DNA from 2 places in the Subtercola frigoramans genome. Region 1 is predicted to be linked to the other one. Evidence: predicted binding sites of a transcription regulator. Region 1 holds the regulator's gene; the other holds the start of a gene.

What was found. The regulator HspR, encoded in region 1, represses chaperone genes until heat shock. The targets are predictions, from matches to a motif close to AAGTTGAGTCNNNNNGACTCAACTT.
Region 2: JOE66_RS01765 (Hsp20/alpha crystallin family protein) is a predicted target of HspR. The motif match lies at 5,085-5,109, and genes of this name have one in related genera.

Annotation. Positions count from the first base shown of each region.
Region 1 covers NZ_JAFBBU010000001.1:3,498,209-3,505,626, reverse strand. The annotation lists gene dnaK (molecular chaperone DnaK) at 1-1,171, shown strand, start outside; gene JOE66_RS16135 (nucleotide exchange factor GrpE) at 1,174-1,911, shown strand; gene JOE66_RS16130 (DnaJ C-terminal domain-containing protein) at 1,904-2,905, shown strand; gene JOE66_RS16125 (heat shock protein transcriptional repressor HspR) at 2,970-3,386, shown strand; gene JOE66_RS16120 (Cof-type HAD-IIB family hydrolase) at 3,433-4,311, shown strand; gene mptB (polyprenol phosphomannose-dependent alpha 1,6 mannosyltransferase MptB) at 4,335-5,909, opposite strand; gene JOE66_RS16110 (ATP-dependent Clp protease ATP-binding subunit) at 6,050-7,418, shown strand, end outside.
Region 2 covers NZ_JAFBBU010000001.1:359,426-366,843, forward strand. The annotation lists gene hxlA (3-hexulose-6-phosphate synthase) at 30-653, shown strand; gene JOE66_RS01750 (NtaA/DmoA family FMN-dependent monooxygenase) at 691-2,052, opposite strand; gene JOE66_RS01755 (TetR/AcrR family transcriptional regulator) at 2,170-2,739, opposite strand; gene JOE66_RS01760 (NAD-dependent succinate-semialdehyde dehydrogenase) at 2,956-4,335, shown strand; gene JOE66_RS01765 (Hsp20/alpha crystallin family protein) at 4,632-5,063, opposite strand; gene JOE66_RS01770 (class II glutamine amidotransferase) at 5,233-6,093, shown strand; gene JOE66_RS01775 (helix-turn-helix domain-containing protein) at 6,106-6,453, opposite strand; gene JOE66_RS01780 (hypothetical protein) at 6,557-6,952, shown strand; gene JOE66_RS01785 (CGNR zinc finger domain-containing protein) at 6,994-7,418, opposite strand, start outside.

The DNA of each region.
Region 1 (7,418 bases):
CAAGCAGCGCCTGAAGGAGGCCGCTGAGCAGGCCAAGAAGGAGCTGTCGGGATCGCTTTCCACGACCATCCAGCTTCCCTACCTCTCGCTCACCGAGAACGGCCCTGCCAACCTCGACGAGACCCTCAGCCGCGCGAAGTTCGAAGAGCTGACCGCAGACCTGCTGGCCCGCACCGAGAAGCCGTTCCACGACGTCATCAAGGAGGCCGGTGTCTCGATCGCCGACATCGCTCACGTCGTACTCGTCGGTGGATCGACCCGTATGCCTGCCGTCGTGTCGCTGGTCAAGAAGCTGACCGGTGGGCGTGAGCCCAACAAGGGCGTCAACCCCGACGAGGTCGTGGCTGTCGGTGCCGCACTCCAGGCCGGCGTGCTGAAGGGCGAGCGCAAAGACGTTCTGCTCATCGACGTCACCCCGCTCTCTCTCGGTATCGAGACCAAGGGCGGAATGATGACCAAGCTCATCGAGCGCAACACGGCCATTCCGACCAAGCGTAGCGAGACCTTCACCACCGCAGACGACAACCAGCCGTCTGTGGCCATCCAGGTCTTCCAGGGTGAGCGTGAATTCACCCGCGACAACAAGAACCTCGGAACGTTCGAGCTGACCGGCATCGCGCCGGCTCCGCGCGGCATTCCGCAGGTCGAGGTCACCTTCGACATCGACGCCAACGGCATCGTGCACGTGTCTGCCAAAGACAAGGGCACCGGCAAGGAACAGTCGATGACGATCACCGGTGGTTCGAGCCTGTCGAAGGACGACATCGCCCGCATGGTTCGTGAGGGTGAAGAGCACGCCGCAGAAGACAAGAAGCGCCGCGAGGCTGCTGAGACGCGCAACACGAGCGAGCAGCTCGCCTACTCGATCGACAAGCTGATCAAAGAGAACGAAGACAAACTGCCCGAAGAGGTCAAGACCGAGGTGCAGGCCGATGTCGACGCTCTGAAGAGCGCCCTCGCCGGTGACGACGACGAAGCGGTGAAGACCGCATTCGACAAGCTCAATGAGAGCCAGTCGAAGCTCGGCCAGGCCATCTACGCCAACTCGCAGGCCGAGGAAGCCGCAGCAGCCGCTGCGGCCGACCAGCCTGCCGAAGAGACGGCGAGCAGCGACGAAGATATCGTTGACGCAGAAGTTGTCGACGACGAAGAATCGAAAGAGCAGAAGTAATCATGGGCAAGAAAGACAAGTCAGGCCGCGGCAGTGACGAGTCTTCTGGCCCGTTCGATCCGACAGGTACGCCTGCCGGGTCCAGCGCCCCTACCGGGTCTGCCGCAGATGCGACAGACCCGGTGACGGGCGAACCCGTCGAAGACGCCGCCTTCATCGAGGCCGAAGGACCCGATGTCGAAACGCACACCGATGCCGGTGAGGGCGAGAACGCAGAAGCAACAGGAGAAGAGGAGACCGTGGGAGATGACCAGTTCAACGACGACGATCTGAGTTTTCTGGATGCTGTGAGCGCCGGAGAGGCTGAGGCGACTGCCGCGGTAGACCTGGCGGCCGAACGTCTCGCCGACCTGCAGCGGGTGACCGCTGAGTACGCCAACTATCGCAAGCGCACCGAAGCCAACCGTGAGGTCGAGCGTGAACGAACGGTCGGCGACGTGGTGAAGGTTCTGCTGCCGGTTCTCGACGACTTCGACCGTGCTGAGAAGCACGGCGACCTCGCCGAGGGGCCATTCGCCTCCATTGCGGCGAAACTCCGCACCGGAGTCGAGCGTTTCGGCCTCAAGCCCTTCGGTGCTGCCGGCGAGGCCTTCGATCCCCAGCTGCACGAGGCGATCTTCCAGCAGCCGAGCGCAGACGTGCAGGTCGAGACCATCTCTGATGTCGTCGAGACCGGTTACTACCTCGGTTCGACGCTGCTCCGCGCGGCGAAGGTTGTCGTAGCGGTGCCGAATGGCTAGCCAGGATTGGTTCGACAAGGACTTCTACAAAGTCCTCGAGGTGTCGAAAGATGTCACGCCTGCCGACCTGAAGAAGCAGTATCGCAAGCTCGCGCGGCAGTTCCACCCCGACTCCAACCCGGGTGACGCTGCCGCCGAGGCGAAGTTCAAGGAGATCAGCGAAGCCCACTCGGTTCTCGCCGACCCCGAACAGCGCAAGGAGTACGACCAGATTCGCGCGATGGGTTCTGGCGCCCGCTTCACGGCGGGTGGCCAGGGCCAGGGCGGCGGCTTCGAAGACGTCTTCGGTGGCATGTTCGGTGGAGGTCGTGGCGGTGGTGGAGCGAACACGAGCTACTCCTACCAGCAGGGCGGTTTCGACGACCTTCTCGGCGGCATGTTCGGTGGCAGCCAGCCCGGATTCGGCCAGCCCAGCGGCGGGTTCCGCGGCTACGGCGGGCCGACCCGCGGGCGTGATGTCGCCGCACGAACCACGGTGGACTTCCTCACCGCGACCAAGGGCGACACCATCAAGCTGCAGACGTCAGAGGGCAAGACCATCACGGTCAAGATCCCTGCCGGCGTCTCTGACGGGCAGAAGATCAAACTGCGTGGCAAGGGCGAAGCCAGCCCTGACGGCGGCGAGGCCGGCGACATCGTTCTGACGATTGCTGTGCGGAAGCATCCGATCTTCGAACGCGACGGGCTGAACCTCCGGGTCAACGTGCCCGTCACCTTCGTCGAGGCGACCCTCGGGGCGACAATCGAGGTGCCGACCCTGGGCGGCGAGCCCGTGAAACTGCGGGTCGGTGCCGGTACACCCAGCGGCCGTGTGCTGCGGGTCAAGGGCCGCGGGGTCGACACGCCGAAGGGCACGGGCGACCTGCTCGCTGTCGTTCAGGTGGCGGTTCCGTCGCACCTTTCGCCGGAGGCACGCGATGCACTCGAGGCGTTCCACGCGCTGGAGCCCCAGGAGAACCCGCGTGCCGAACTCCTGGCCAAGGCGCACGAGTAGAAGAACGGCGCCAGCCCACCAGCCCAGTGCCCGCGAATCCAACAGAACGGTGAGGTGACCTGCGATGACAATGCCAGTAGACGAGAACGCTCCACTGTTTGCCATCGCGGTCGCCGCCGAACTCGCGGAGATGCACCCGCAGACCCTGCGCCAGTACGATCGGCTGGGGCTGGTCAGCCCCAGCCGCACGGCTGGCAAGTCGAGGCGGTACTCGCTTCGTGATGTCATGCAGTTGCGAGAGATAGCCCGGCTGGGTGCCGAGGGCATCTCACTCGAGGGCATCAGGCGCATCCTCGAGCTGGAGAACGTCAATCAGCAGCTGGCCAGGCGTGTGCGCGAGCTCGAGACCGCCCTCGCCGATGAACTTCTCAACCGCCCGGGCCGGCGTGTGTTTGCCGCAGGCCTCGAGGGTGATGTTGTCAGCCTCAAGAGTGGGGTTCGCGCCCAGCGCCGCACCGAAGTGGTGGTCTGGCGCCCCTAAGCCCCGCTACTCAACCGGCGTGTGACGGGGATGGGAGAATGGGGGCATGACGACCCCCGCACTCGGCCTTCTTCTCGACATCGACGGGCCCATCGCCTCACCTGTCACGCGGTCAGTCGTGCTGCCGAGCATCCTCACCGACCTCGTCACCCTGACGGCGGGCGGCGTGCCGATTGCGTTCATCACGGGCCGGTCAGCCGACTTCGTCAAGGAGCAGGTCATCGCGCCGCTGCTGGCCAGGGGGCTCGGCGCAGCCCTGGCGAACGGGGGGCGCATGTTCGTGGTCGCCGAGAAGGGTGCTGTCTGGTTCACGGTCGGACCGGAGGGTGCTGGTGAGACGCAGGTCGACGAGACGGTGGCGTTGCCGGCCGAGTTCGCCGCGGGCATCCGTGCCGTCGTTCGCGAGCAGTTCAGCGAGCTGATGTTCTTCGACGAGACCAAGCTCGCCATGGTGTCTGTCGAGCAGTTGACGACGGTCGATGCCGAGACGTACCAGCGTGCCCAATTGCGGTACAACGAGGTCGCCTTCGACGCCCTGGTGGAGCGTGGACTGGGTGCGCGCTACGGCGACCGCGAGGTCAGGAATGCGGCGGGGCACATCCCGTTCCGCATCGACCCGACGATCATCTCGACCGACGTCGAATCGGTGACGCTCGACAAAGACCGCGGCGCCGAGCGCGCGCTGTCGCACTTCATCGAAGAGGGCGACCTGCCGCCGCTCTGGCGAACCGTCGGCGACTCGCGCAGCGACTACAAGATGGCCGACTACCTGCACGCGGCGGGGTACGAGGTCGCCCACGTGGATGTTCGGCCCTCCGACGGCATACTCGAGAAGCCGTACCCGGTCATCGTCGAGGGCGACCTGATCCACGACGAGGCGGGCGCTGCGTTCCTCAGCCACTGGGTCGACAAGCTCGGCCTCTGACGCGCCCGAGGGAGCGTTGCCCGTCAGGGCTTGGTGAGGGTCTTCGCCGGGTGGGATGCAGGACGCCCGGACGCACGTCGCGAGGTGCCGGTCGATGCGCGTGAAACGGCCCAGCGCTGCCTGGCCTCGCGGATTCGTTGGCGAAGCAGTGCGATCGACAGGTCTTCGTGGATGCAGTAGGCGGCGATCAGCGCGATGGCCCCGCCGGAGATGATCACGGTTCGCAGGATTGCCGCGCCGACGTCACCCTGCACGGCGTCGGAGATGTCCATGCCTTCGGCGATGCTCACGCAGGCGAAGAAGATCGAGGCCGAGACGATGAGGTGCGTCTGGAGACCGGCGCGCACGCCGGAGACGGCGAAGAGCACAATGACCCACGCGGCGTACCACGGGTGGATGACCGCTGAGGAGAGAACCAGCGCAGCGAACGCGAAGCTGAGGCGCATCATGGGGTCGATGTTGCGCTTGGTGAGCATCAGCCACACAACGATCACCGCCATGAGTGCCATCGCTGTGTACTTGATGATGTTCGCGCCGATCTCGCCGTCGAGGCCGACGGCCCCGAACGCCCCGCCGAGCCCGATCGCGAGGATGTTGATCGGCGCATACCAGTGGGCCACGGCCCCCGGGGTCGCGAGGGTGAAGATCCAGCCGAACCCGACATTCATGGCGTAACCGAGCACACCCAGAATGGCGAATGAGATCGCGGCCGTGGCGACCCAGTACTTGATTGTGCTGCGGACGGTGCGGTTCTGGCCCGCCCAGATGATGCCGATGACAGGCAGGGCGATCAGGGCGATGGGTTTCACCCCGATCGCGAGCGTCACGAGGATGGTGCCGATGATCGGCCGTTTGATCATGGCGTAGTACATGCCGGCGATCAGGAAGGCGAGCATCAAGGCGTCGTTGTGGCCACCCACGATGAAGTTGAACATGATGATCGGGCTCCCGAGAACGAGCCACAGCACCTGCGAGGGGTCGAGCCCGCGCAGCCGTGCGATGCGGTACGCGTAGAAGGCGATGCCCGCCACGCCCAGCACGGCGATGAGCCGGAAGATGGCAACGGCGGTGATGGGCGAGGTGCCGACCGACCCGACGACCACCTGCTCGATCCAGAGGTAGACGGGCCCATACGGCGTCTTCGCGCTCGCCCAGAGCGGGTCGACCCCGATGTTGAACCAGCCCTGGATCGCTGAGATGCCGTCGAGGTAGGGGTTGAAGCCGCCCACCATGAGCCTGCCCTGGCCGACGTAGGCGAAGAGGTCGCGCGAATACAGGGGAACCGCGACGATGAGGGGAACCGCCCAGACGCCTGCGGCGACGATGACGCGCCGCAGGGCATCCGCCGGGTTCGATCGCAATTGCACGCCGAGTTTGAGCCAGGCGATCACCAGCAGCAGGCTGGCCGCGATGACCACGATGGTGGCGGCGTGCACGAGAAAGACGTTCGAACGCAGCGCGTCGATGAAAGCCCAGCTGCGAACATTCGAGCCGGGGCCGAGCCAGCCGACGGCGAGGGAGCCGAGCGCGATGAAGAGAGACCCCACCAGGCCAAGGATGAGCGGGGACCCCAGTTCACGCCTCAAAATACTCTTCACTGTGAACACTTTATGTTGAACCGGCTGATAACGGGGTGATGATCACTCAAACACTGGAAATCTAGCGGACGAAAGCGTAAAGTTGAGTGCAAAGGACTCAACTTTCTAGACCCGAGTTCATGGAACACAGGAGAAATCACATGCCGCAAGGCGGTCAGCAGGGTGGCCAGAACGGTGGCCAGCAGGGCGACGAGGAGCAGAGCGCGCTGCAGAAATACGGCGTCAACCTCACCGAGATCGCGGCAAGCGGAAAACTCGACCCGGTGATCGGCCGCGATGCCGAGATCCGTCGGGTCAGCCAGGTTCTGACGCGCCGCACCAAGAACAACCCGGTCCTCATCGGTGAGCCCGGCGTCGGAAAGACCGCCGTGGTGGAAGGGCTCGCCCAGCGCATCGTTGCCGGAGACGTCGCCGACTCGCTGAAGGGCAAACAGCTCGTCTCGCTCGACCTCGCGGCTCTCGTCGCCGGCGCGAAGTACCGCGGGGAGTTCGAAGAGCGACTCAAGGCTGTGCTGAAGGAGATCAATGACGCCGACGGCGAGATCATCACCTTCGTCGACGAGCTCCACACGCTGATGGGGGCGGGCGGGGGCGAAGGCTCCGTCGCAGCGTCGAACATGCTGAAGCCCATGCTCGCGCGCGGCGAACTGCGGCTCATCGGGGCGACCACGCTCGACGAATACCGCGAATTCATCGAGAAGGACGCGGCCCTCGAACGGCGGTTCCAGCAGGTGTTCGTGGGTGAGCCGAGCGTCGAAGACACCATCGCCATTCTGCGCGGGCTCAAGGAGCGCTACGAGGCGCACCACAAGGTGTCTATCGCCGACGCCGCGCTCGTTGCGGCGGCCTCGCTCTCGAACCGGTACATCACCGGTCGCCAGCTTCCCGACAAGGCGATCGACCTGATCGACGAAGCTGCCTCACGCCTGCGCATGGAGATCGACTCGGCACCGGTCGAGATCGACGAGCTGCGGCGCAGTGTCGACCGGTTGAAACTCGAAGAGCTGGCGCTCAAAAAGGAGAAAGACGAGGCGAGCAAGCAGCGCCTCGAGAAACTTCGCCTCGACCTCGGCACGCGCCAGGCCGAACTGACGGTGCTGCAGGAGCGCTGGGACAAGGAGCGCGCGGTACTGAACCGGGTCGGCGAGCTGAAGACCCAGCTCGATGCCGCGAGGGTGGCAGCCGAACGGGCGCAGCGCGAGGGCAACCTCGAACGGGCATCCCGGCTCCTGTACGGAGACATCCCCGTCATGGAGCGGCAGTTGCGCGAGGCTGAGAACGCCGAACAGAACCCCGATACTCCGCGGATGGTGAGCGACCAGGTCACCGAGGCCGAGATCGCTTCGGTCATCGCGGCCTGGACGGGCATTCCCGTCGACAAGCTCACCCAGGGCGAGACCGAGAAGCTGCTGAACCTCGAGGCAGAACTCGGTAAGCGGCTCATCGGGCAGAAGCCCGCCGTGCGCGCGGTCGCCGACGCCGTGCGGCGCACTCGCGCCGGCATCTCCG
Region 2 (7,418 bases), 3.1 Mb from region 1:
ACAAACCACCCGCACAACGAAGGAACACAATGAAACTGCAATTCGCCATGGACACCCTCACCACAGAGGTCGCACTCGAGCTCGCCGCGGCCGCCGCACCCTACGTCGACATCCTCGAACTCGGCACTCCGCTGATCAAGAGCGCCGGCCTCTCCGCCGTCACCGCGATCAAGGCGGCTCACCCCGACAAGATCGTCTTCGCCGACCTCAAGACCATGGATGCAGGGGAACTCGAAGCAGACATCGCCTTCACCGCCGGCGCTGACCTCGTCACTGTGCTCGGCTCGGCGGGAGACAGCACGATCATCGGCGCCGTCAAAGCGGCGAAGAAGCACGGAAAGGGAATCGTTGTCGACCTCATCGGTGTCGCCGACAAGCCCAAGCGGGCCAAGGAAGTGGTTGCTCTCGGCGTCGAGTTCGTCGAGATGCACGCCGGTCTCGATGAGCAGGCCGAGCCGGGCTTCACCTTCTCGAAGCTGCTCCGCGATGGTGAAACCGCTGGCGTACCATTCTCGGTCGCCGGCGGCGTAAACGCCGCGAGCGTCGCTTCGGTTCAGCTCTCAGGTGCCCTGGTGGCAGTGGCCGGCGGCGCCATCTACGGCGCTCCCGACGTGGGAGCCGCCGCAGCTGAGATCCGCGCAGCAATCATCTAGCACCGATCAACAGGGCCCGTCGAATCGGCTCCGTGGATCACACCGTCACCCGGGACCTGCGGAAACGCGCTCCCGGGTGGCTGTCTGGAAGGGTGCGCTGGCCCTCGCCGAAGAAGTGCTCGCGGAGGGTGGTGCCGACGAGCGACTCCTTGATGAGCCCGCGACGCCGGAGCTCCGGCATCACCTCAGCGAAGAAACGGTCGTTCCTGCCGTCGGGGTCGGGTTGCACGAGGAACCCGTCTGCACCGGTCTCCTCGATCATCGCCTCTGCCTGGTCGGCCACCTCGACGGCCGAGCCGAGGAACGGCTTGCCCATCACGCCATTCGCACGGAACTCCTCGAGCACCTCGCGAACGGTAGGGGCGCTCGGGCCGAGGAACCTCTCGACGTTGGTGCGACCGTTGTCGCCTGATGCCGCGGCCGAGGGGATCGGCTTGTCGGGGTCGAGCGCGAGAAGGTCGATTCCGGTGAAGTACGAGTAGAGCGTGGCAGCCTCCTCGAGGGAGACGGCAGCGATTGCCTCTTCGTATTCGGCAACGGCCTGTTCCATCGTGTCGGCCACCCGGAAGGTACCGGCGATGAGGCACCGCAGGGCGTCCGGCCCGCGGCCGTATTCGACGGCGCGGCGCCTGATGTCGGAGATCTGGTCGGCGAGTGCCTTGGACTCCGCAGCGAGGAACACGGCCTCGGCGTACCGGGCGGCCAGGTCGCGGCCGGCCTCAGATGCACCCGCCTGGAACAGCGTGGGCGTCACCTGCGGGCTGGGGGGTGTCACGAGCAGGCCCGTCGACTGGAAGTACGGCCCGTCGTGCTCGACCTCGTGCACCTTCGTCGGGTCGGCCCAGACTCCGGTGGCCGCGTCGCGCTTCCAGGCATCCGGCTCCCACGAACCCTCCCAGAGCTTCAGCGAGAGCTCGACGTGGTCGGCTGCCTTCGCGTAGCGGTCTGCGTGTGCCATGAGAGGCTCGCCGAAGAGCAGGGCCGAGGCGGCCTGGGCCGAGCCGGTCACGATGTTCCACCCGACGCGCCCGCGCGAGAGGTGGTCGAGAGTGCGGAACTGCCGCGTGACAACGGGAGGCGACTCGACCATCGTCGACACGGTCGTGACCAGGCCGATGTGCTCGGTCACCGCGGCGAGCGCAGAGATGAGCATCTGGGGGTCGATCGTCGAGAAGTTCACGTCACGCTCGATCGCGTTCGGGATCACCTGGTCGTCGGCCGTCGGATAGCCGTAGGAGTCGGCGAGGAAGAGAAAATCGGCACCATTCGCCTCGCAGGCCTTGGCGAGGTCGGTCCAGTACTCGATATCGGTGAAATCGGGGCCGTCGAAGCCGGGGGTCCTCCAAGTCGGGCGTGCCCTCGTGACGTGGAACATTCCGATCGTGAGTGTCTTCTTCATGATTCTTCCCAGCGCATAAAAGTGAACAGTTCAGTTCACTTTAGTCCCGCTGGCATTTCCGGCGCATTTCAGAGGCGACACGTTTGTGTGACGGGTCGTTGGCAGGGCGGCACCGGTTCAGGGCTGAAGCAGGGCCTCGGTCAGCGCATCCACGCCGACGCGATAGGACTCGCGCAGGCTGGCGGGTTCGGCATCGGCGAGCAGGGCGAACTGCATTCCGCGCCAGACTGCCAGCAAGTGGGTGCCCCAGAGTGCGGCGGAACGATCATCCGCCCCCTCTGCGACGAAGATCTCGGCCAAGTCTTCGGCCCAGCGATGCGTGGAGGGGTGCAGGTCATTGCGCCACCGTTCGGGGTCGCCCATTGCTGCACCGAAGCGCTGGAAGAACAGCACGAGATACGGTCTGTTCTCTGGCGCGGCAAGGTCGTCCCAGGCGGCATAGAGCCGTTCGTTCAGGTCGCCCTCGCCACGCAGGCGGGCGAACATCGTCTCGAGGCGCGGGAAGCGCACGAATGCCCGCACGCAGGCCTCGTCGAGCAGCTTCTCGCGGGAGCCGAAGTAGTAGAGCAGCATGCGGTTGTTTGAGCCGATCTCGCGCGAGATCGCACTCATGCTGAGGTCGAGAACACCGACCCGCAGGATGAGATCGATGACCAGATCCAGCAGTCGCTGTCGTTCGGGCTTCATAGCTGCAACTTACACGGCAGTCTCGGCGACGAGACCTGACGCGCCCGCGGTCACCGGCGGGTATGAGCCGAAGAGCCAGTAGCCAGCCGGTGCTTCCCGATCGGCTCAGTGTGAAGTTTCACAACGGTGGGCTGTGGCTCTGGGCAGCGGTGCCCTGCGGCCAATACGATGGGCGACGCAGCCATTTCGACCGCTTCGAAGAAAGATCGTTGACTCATGAGCCACTATGCCGTTGTAGATCCTTCGACAGGGGAGACCCTGCGCGAGTACCCCACCATCACCGACGAGGCGCTGGTCGAGGCGATCGGCGAAGCCGACGCTGCGTACCAGTCGTGGTCGCGAAAGGTTCCCCTCGGCACCCGCATCGCGCTCATTCAGAAGGTGGCCGATCTGCACCTCGAACGGCGCGAAGAACTCGCTGCCAGTGCCGTCCGTGAGATGGGCAAGCCGCTCGACCAGGCGCTGGGCGAAGTCGACTTCGCCGCAGCGATCTACCAGTACTACGTCGACAACGGGGCAGAGTACCTCGCCGATGAGCCGATCGCGCTCGCCGACGGCACCGGTTCGGCGATCATCCGCCGCTCTGGCCTGGGTGTGCTGCTGGGCATCATGCCGTGGAACTTCCCGTACTACCAGGTTGCGAGGTTCGCGGGCCCGAACGTGATCGTGGGCAACACGATCCTGCTGAAGCACGCGCCGCAGTGCCCCGAATCGGCCGAGGCGATCGCGAACATCTTCGCCGAGGCCGCCGCCAGCGTCGGCGCCCCCGCCGGTGTCTACGTCAACATCTTCGCAACCAATGAGCAGTCTGCCGTGGTGATCGCCGACCCCCGCGTTCACGGCGTCTCGGTCACCGGCTCGGAGCGTGCCGGCTCGGCCGTTGCCGAGCTCGCGGGCAAACACCTCAAGAAGGTCGTGCTCGAGCTGGGCGGATCAGACCCGTTCATCCTGCTGTCGACCGACGATCTGGATGCGGCGGTCACCGATGCGGTGAACGCCAGGCTCGACAACAACGGGCAGTCGTGCAACGCGGCCAAGCGGTTCATCGTCATCGACGATCTCTACGAGGAGTTCGCTTCGAAGTTCACGGCGGCATTCACTGCAGCCCAGCCCGCTGACCCGTTCGTCGAGGGCACGCTGCTCGGCCCGCTCTCATCTGCTGCGGCCACCGAGCGCCTTCAGGCCCAGCTCGACCGGGCCGTCGCCGAGGGTGCCACGGTTCTGGCCAGCGGCACCGCGACGGGCAACTTCTTCCCACCGGCGGTGCTCGCTGATGTCACCCCGCAGATGGCGGCCTACCGCGAAGAGTTCTTCGGGCCGGTTTCGGCGCTCTACCGGGTGTCGAATGAAGACGAGGCCGTAGCGCTCGCGAACGACACGACCTTCGGCCTGGGCTCCTACGTCTACACCACCGACCACGTGCAGGCCCTGCGGGTGGCCGATGCCATCGACGCTGGCATGGTGTGGGTCAACCTGGTGCTGGGCGACGCCGCAGAACTGCCTTTCGGTGGCGTGAAGCGCTCGGGCACGGGCCGCGAGATGGGTCGTTTTGCGCTCGAGGAATTCGTGAACAAGAAGCTCATCAGAGTGGCGTGACTCGTGCGTCAGGCGGATGAGTCGGGCGGATGAATCAGGCCGCGTGAACGATCGAGTCGAACTCGAGCTTGACGAGGTCGTTCTCGCTCAGGATCAGCTGGATGAACCGCTCTCCCAGTGGTTCATCCATCATTGTGGTACGAACCGTCAACGGTAGTCACCTCCTCATTAGCACCGTGTCTGCTGAAGGAACAGTGGCACCCTCCGCCTGCGGCAGGGGAGGGGCGGGGTCGTGCGCCACGAGTGTGGTGCCGTAAGTTCCCCGCCCCCTTCCCCGCCGTGCCTCGGGGCGGCGATCAGACGGTGATCGTCTTCTGGCTGTCGGCTTTCGACGCAGTGTTCACTTCGATCTTTCGCGGCTTGGCCTTCTCGCTGACCGGAATGGTCACCGAGAGTACGCCGTTGTCGTAGCTGGCTGAGATCTGCGACGAGTCGATTCCTTCACCGAGGCTGAACTGCCGGAGATAGGTTCCGTTCGGCCTCTCCTGGGCCAGCCACTTCACCCCCTCGTGGGCGGCGGCGGTCCGCTGGGCGCGAATCGTCAGGAGCTGCCCGTCGACGTCGACATCGACCGATCCGGGGTCGACGCCGGGGAGGTCGGCATTGAGCAGGTACTGGTCGCCGTCGCGATAGAGATCCACAGGCATGAACCGGGGGCCGGGGCGGAACTGCAGCAGGTTGCCGGTCAGCCGGTCGAGCTCGCTGAAAGGATCAAAAGACATTGCCATGATGAGGATTCCCCTTTCGTAAACATGAGTCCCTGTGACTCAACGTGGCAAAGATTTTAGCACTCCCTTAGTGAGAGTGCCAAGTCATTTCGCTTCCCACCCTGTCGGAGTAACGTGTGCAGCCATCGAGGGCTGCTGCCCGCGAGAGGCCGACAGTGCTGTCGTCCGGATGAAGGGAGTTGCAGAGATGTGCCGCTGGCTTGCCTACCGGGGAGAACCCCTTCACCCTTCACGCTTGATTCTGGATGCCCAGCACTCCCTTGTCGCCCAGTCGCTGAATTCACCGCTCGGCGCCGAGACCGTGAACGGAGACGGATTCGGGTTCGGCTGGTACCCCACAGGTGCCGTCGCTGGCAGTATTCCGGCCGTGTTCCACAGCATCGAGCCGGCCTGGCACGACGAGAACCTGCGCGAGCTGACCCGTGCCGTCGAGAGCCCCCTCTTCTTCAGCCACGTTCGCGCGGCGGCAGGGCCGCCCATCCAGCAGACCAACTGCCATCCGTTCCGCTACGAGAACTGGCTGTTCATGCACAACGGTGCGCTCGCCGGGTTCTCTGAGACGAAACGCGATCTCACGTTCGCAATCGACCCCTCGCTGTACCCGCACGTGCACGGCACCACCGACTCCGAAGTGCTCTTCCATCTCGCGCTGACGTTCGGTCTGCACGACGACCCTGTCGGTGCGATGACGAAGGCGGTGCAACTGGTCGAATCAGTCGGTCACGACCACGGGGTGAGGTTCGCCATGCAGGGCACGATCGCCGTCTCTGACGGGTCGACACTCTGGGCGTTCCGCTACTCGTCGGAGGGCCGCTCGCGCTCCCTCTTCCATTCTGCTGACGTTCCGAGCATCCGCGAGATGTACCCTGACGCCGAGAATCTGCGGAACTTCGGCGTCAGCGCGCAGGTGGTCGTCTCTGAACCCCTGGTCGACCTGCCGGGCGTGTTCCTGGAGGTGCCGGAGTCGACGGTGGTCGTGCTCGATGATGCGGGGTACCGACACGAGCCCTTCATGGCTTCGGCCGTCTGACCCGTCGCACCGTCAGCGCGACTGGCGGCGTTTGCCCACCCGGGGCGCGCCCTTGACGGCGGGCGTTCGGCCTTTGCCCTTCGACGCCTTCGCCTTGCCGCCGGGCGGCGCGACGGTCGCGGCGGCGTTGGCTGCCGACTTGGCCCGCTCGACCTGAGCCTTCTCGAGGAGGGCCTTGCCCGCTGCCGTGAGCGTGGTGGTCGGTGCGGTGTAGTCGAAGAGCGGGTAGCCGAGTTCGGCCTCGAGCTCCTTGATCGAGGCGACGAGGGTCGCGCGCGAGACGCCCTCTGAGCGCGCGGCGTGGGCGAAGTGCAGTTGTTCGGCCGCGGCGACGAAATGGCGCTGGAGTTCGTTCTTCACGGGCATCCCTTCGTTTCGCGACCGTCAAGCCCCAGACTACGCGGTGCCTCAGCCTCCCCGGTGGAATAGGGTCGCATCAGGTACTGACGAAAGAGGTTGGCGCATGACCGAACACGAACTTCACCAGATGTGGGCGACGACGAGGCTCCACATCATCCTGTCGCAGCTCGGGCCGATCGTTCTGCTGACGGCAAGCGTGGGGCTCGTGATGGCCGGGCTCGGTCACCAGCCGACGCCGATCAGGCTTGCGGCGGCACTCATTCTGCTCTCGACGGGGATTCTCGGCGCTCTCGCCCAGTTCTCTGCCGCCTCTGAAGCGCAGGCGATAGCCAATGACCTGATCGCGCTGCGTGGCTCGAGTGCGGTGAGTCGGCGCATCGTGGCATCGGCGGGGTACACGAACGTCGTCAAGTTCGTGACGCCGACGATCTTCGTGCTGACGTATGTCGCCCTGCTGTGGGCGATCTTCGCGCCGCCGGCCTACGGGGGCATGCAGTAGTCCTGCTGCCCAGTGACCCTGCTGCCCAGTGACCCTGATGCTCAGCCGCGGCGCTCGCGGAAGGCGATCATGTTCATACGGTTGCCGCACCGCACACTGCAGAACCGCTTCGAGCCGTTACGCGACAGGTCTGCCAACAGGCCCTCGCAGTCGTCGGCTGCGCACGCGCGGAGTCGTTCGTATTCGTCTGTGCGGATGACATCGACCAGGGCGAGGGCGACCTCGGCCATGATGCGTTCCTCGAGTGGCGCCTCGGGGCTGGTTGCGTGCAGGTGCCAGTCGAAGTCGTCGTGCCGCACGAGGAACGGCATCGCGCGGGATTCGGCGAGCATCGCATTGACTTCGTTCACCGCAGTGTCTCGGTCGAGCATCCAGATGCCCCTGAGCCTGGCTCTGGCGTGACGCACGGCGACGAGCTCGTTCTCGTCGCGGTCGAAGCGACCGGAGTAGCGGTGGGCGGTCAGCA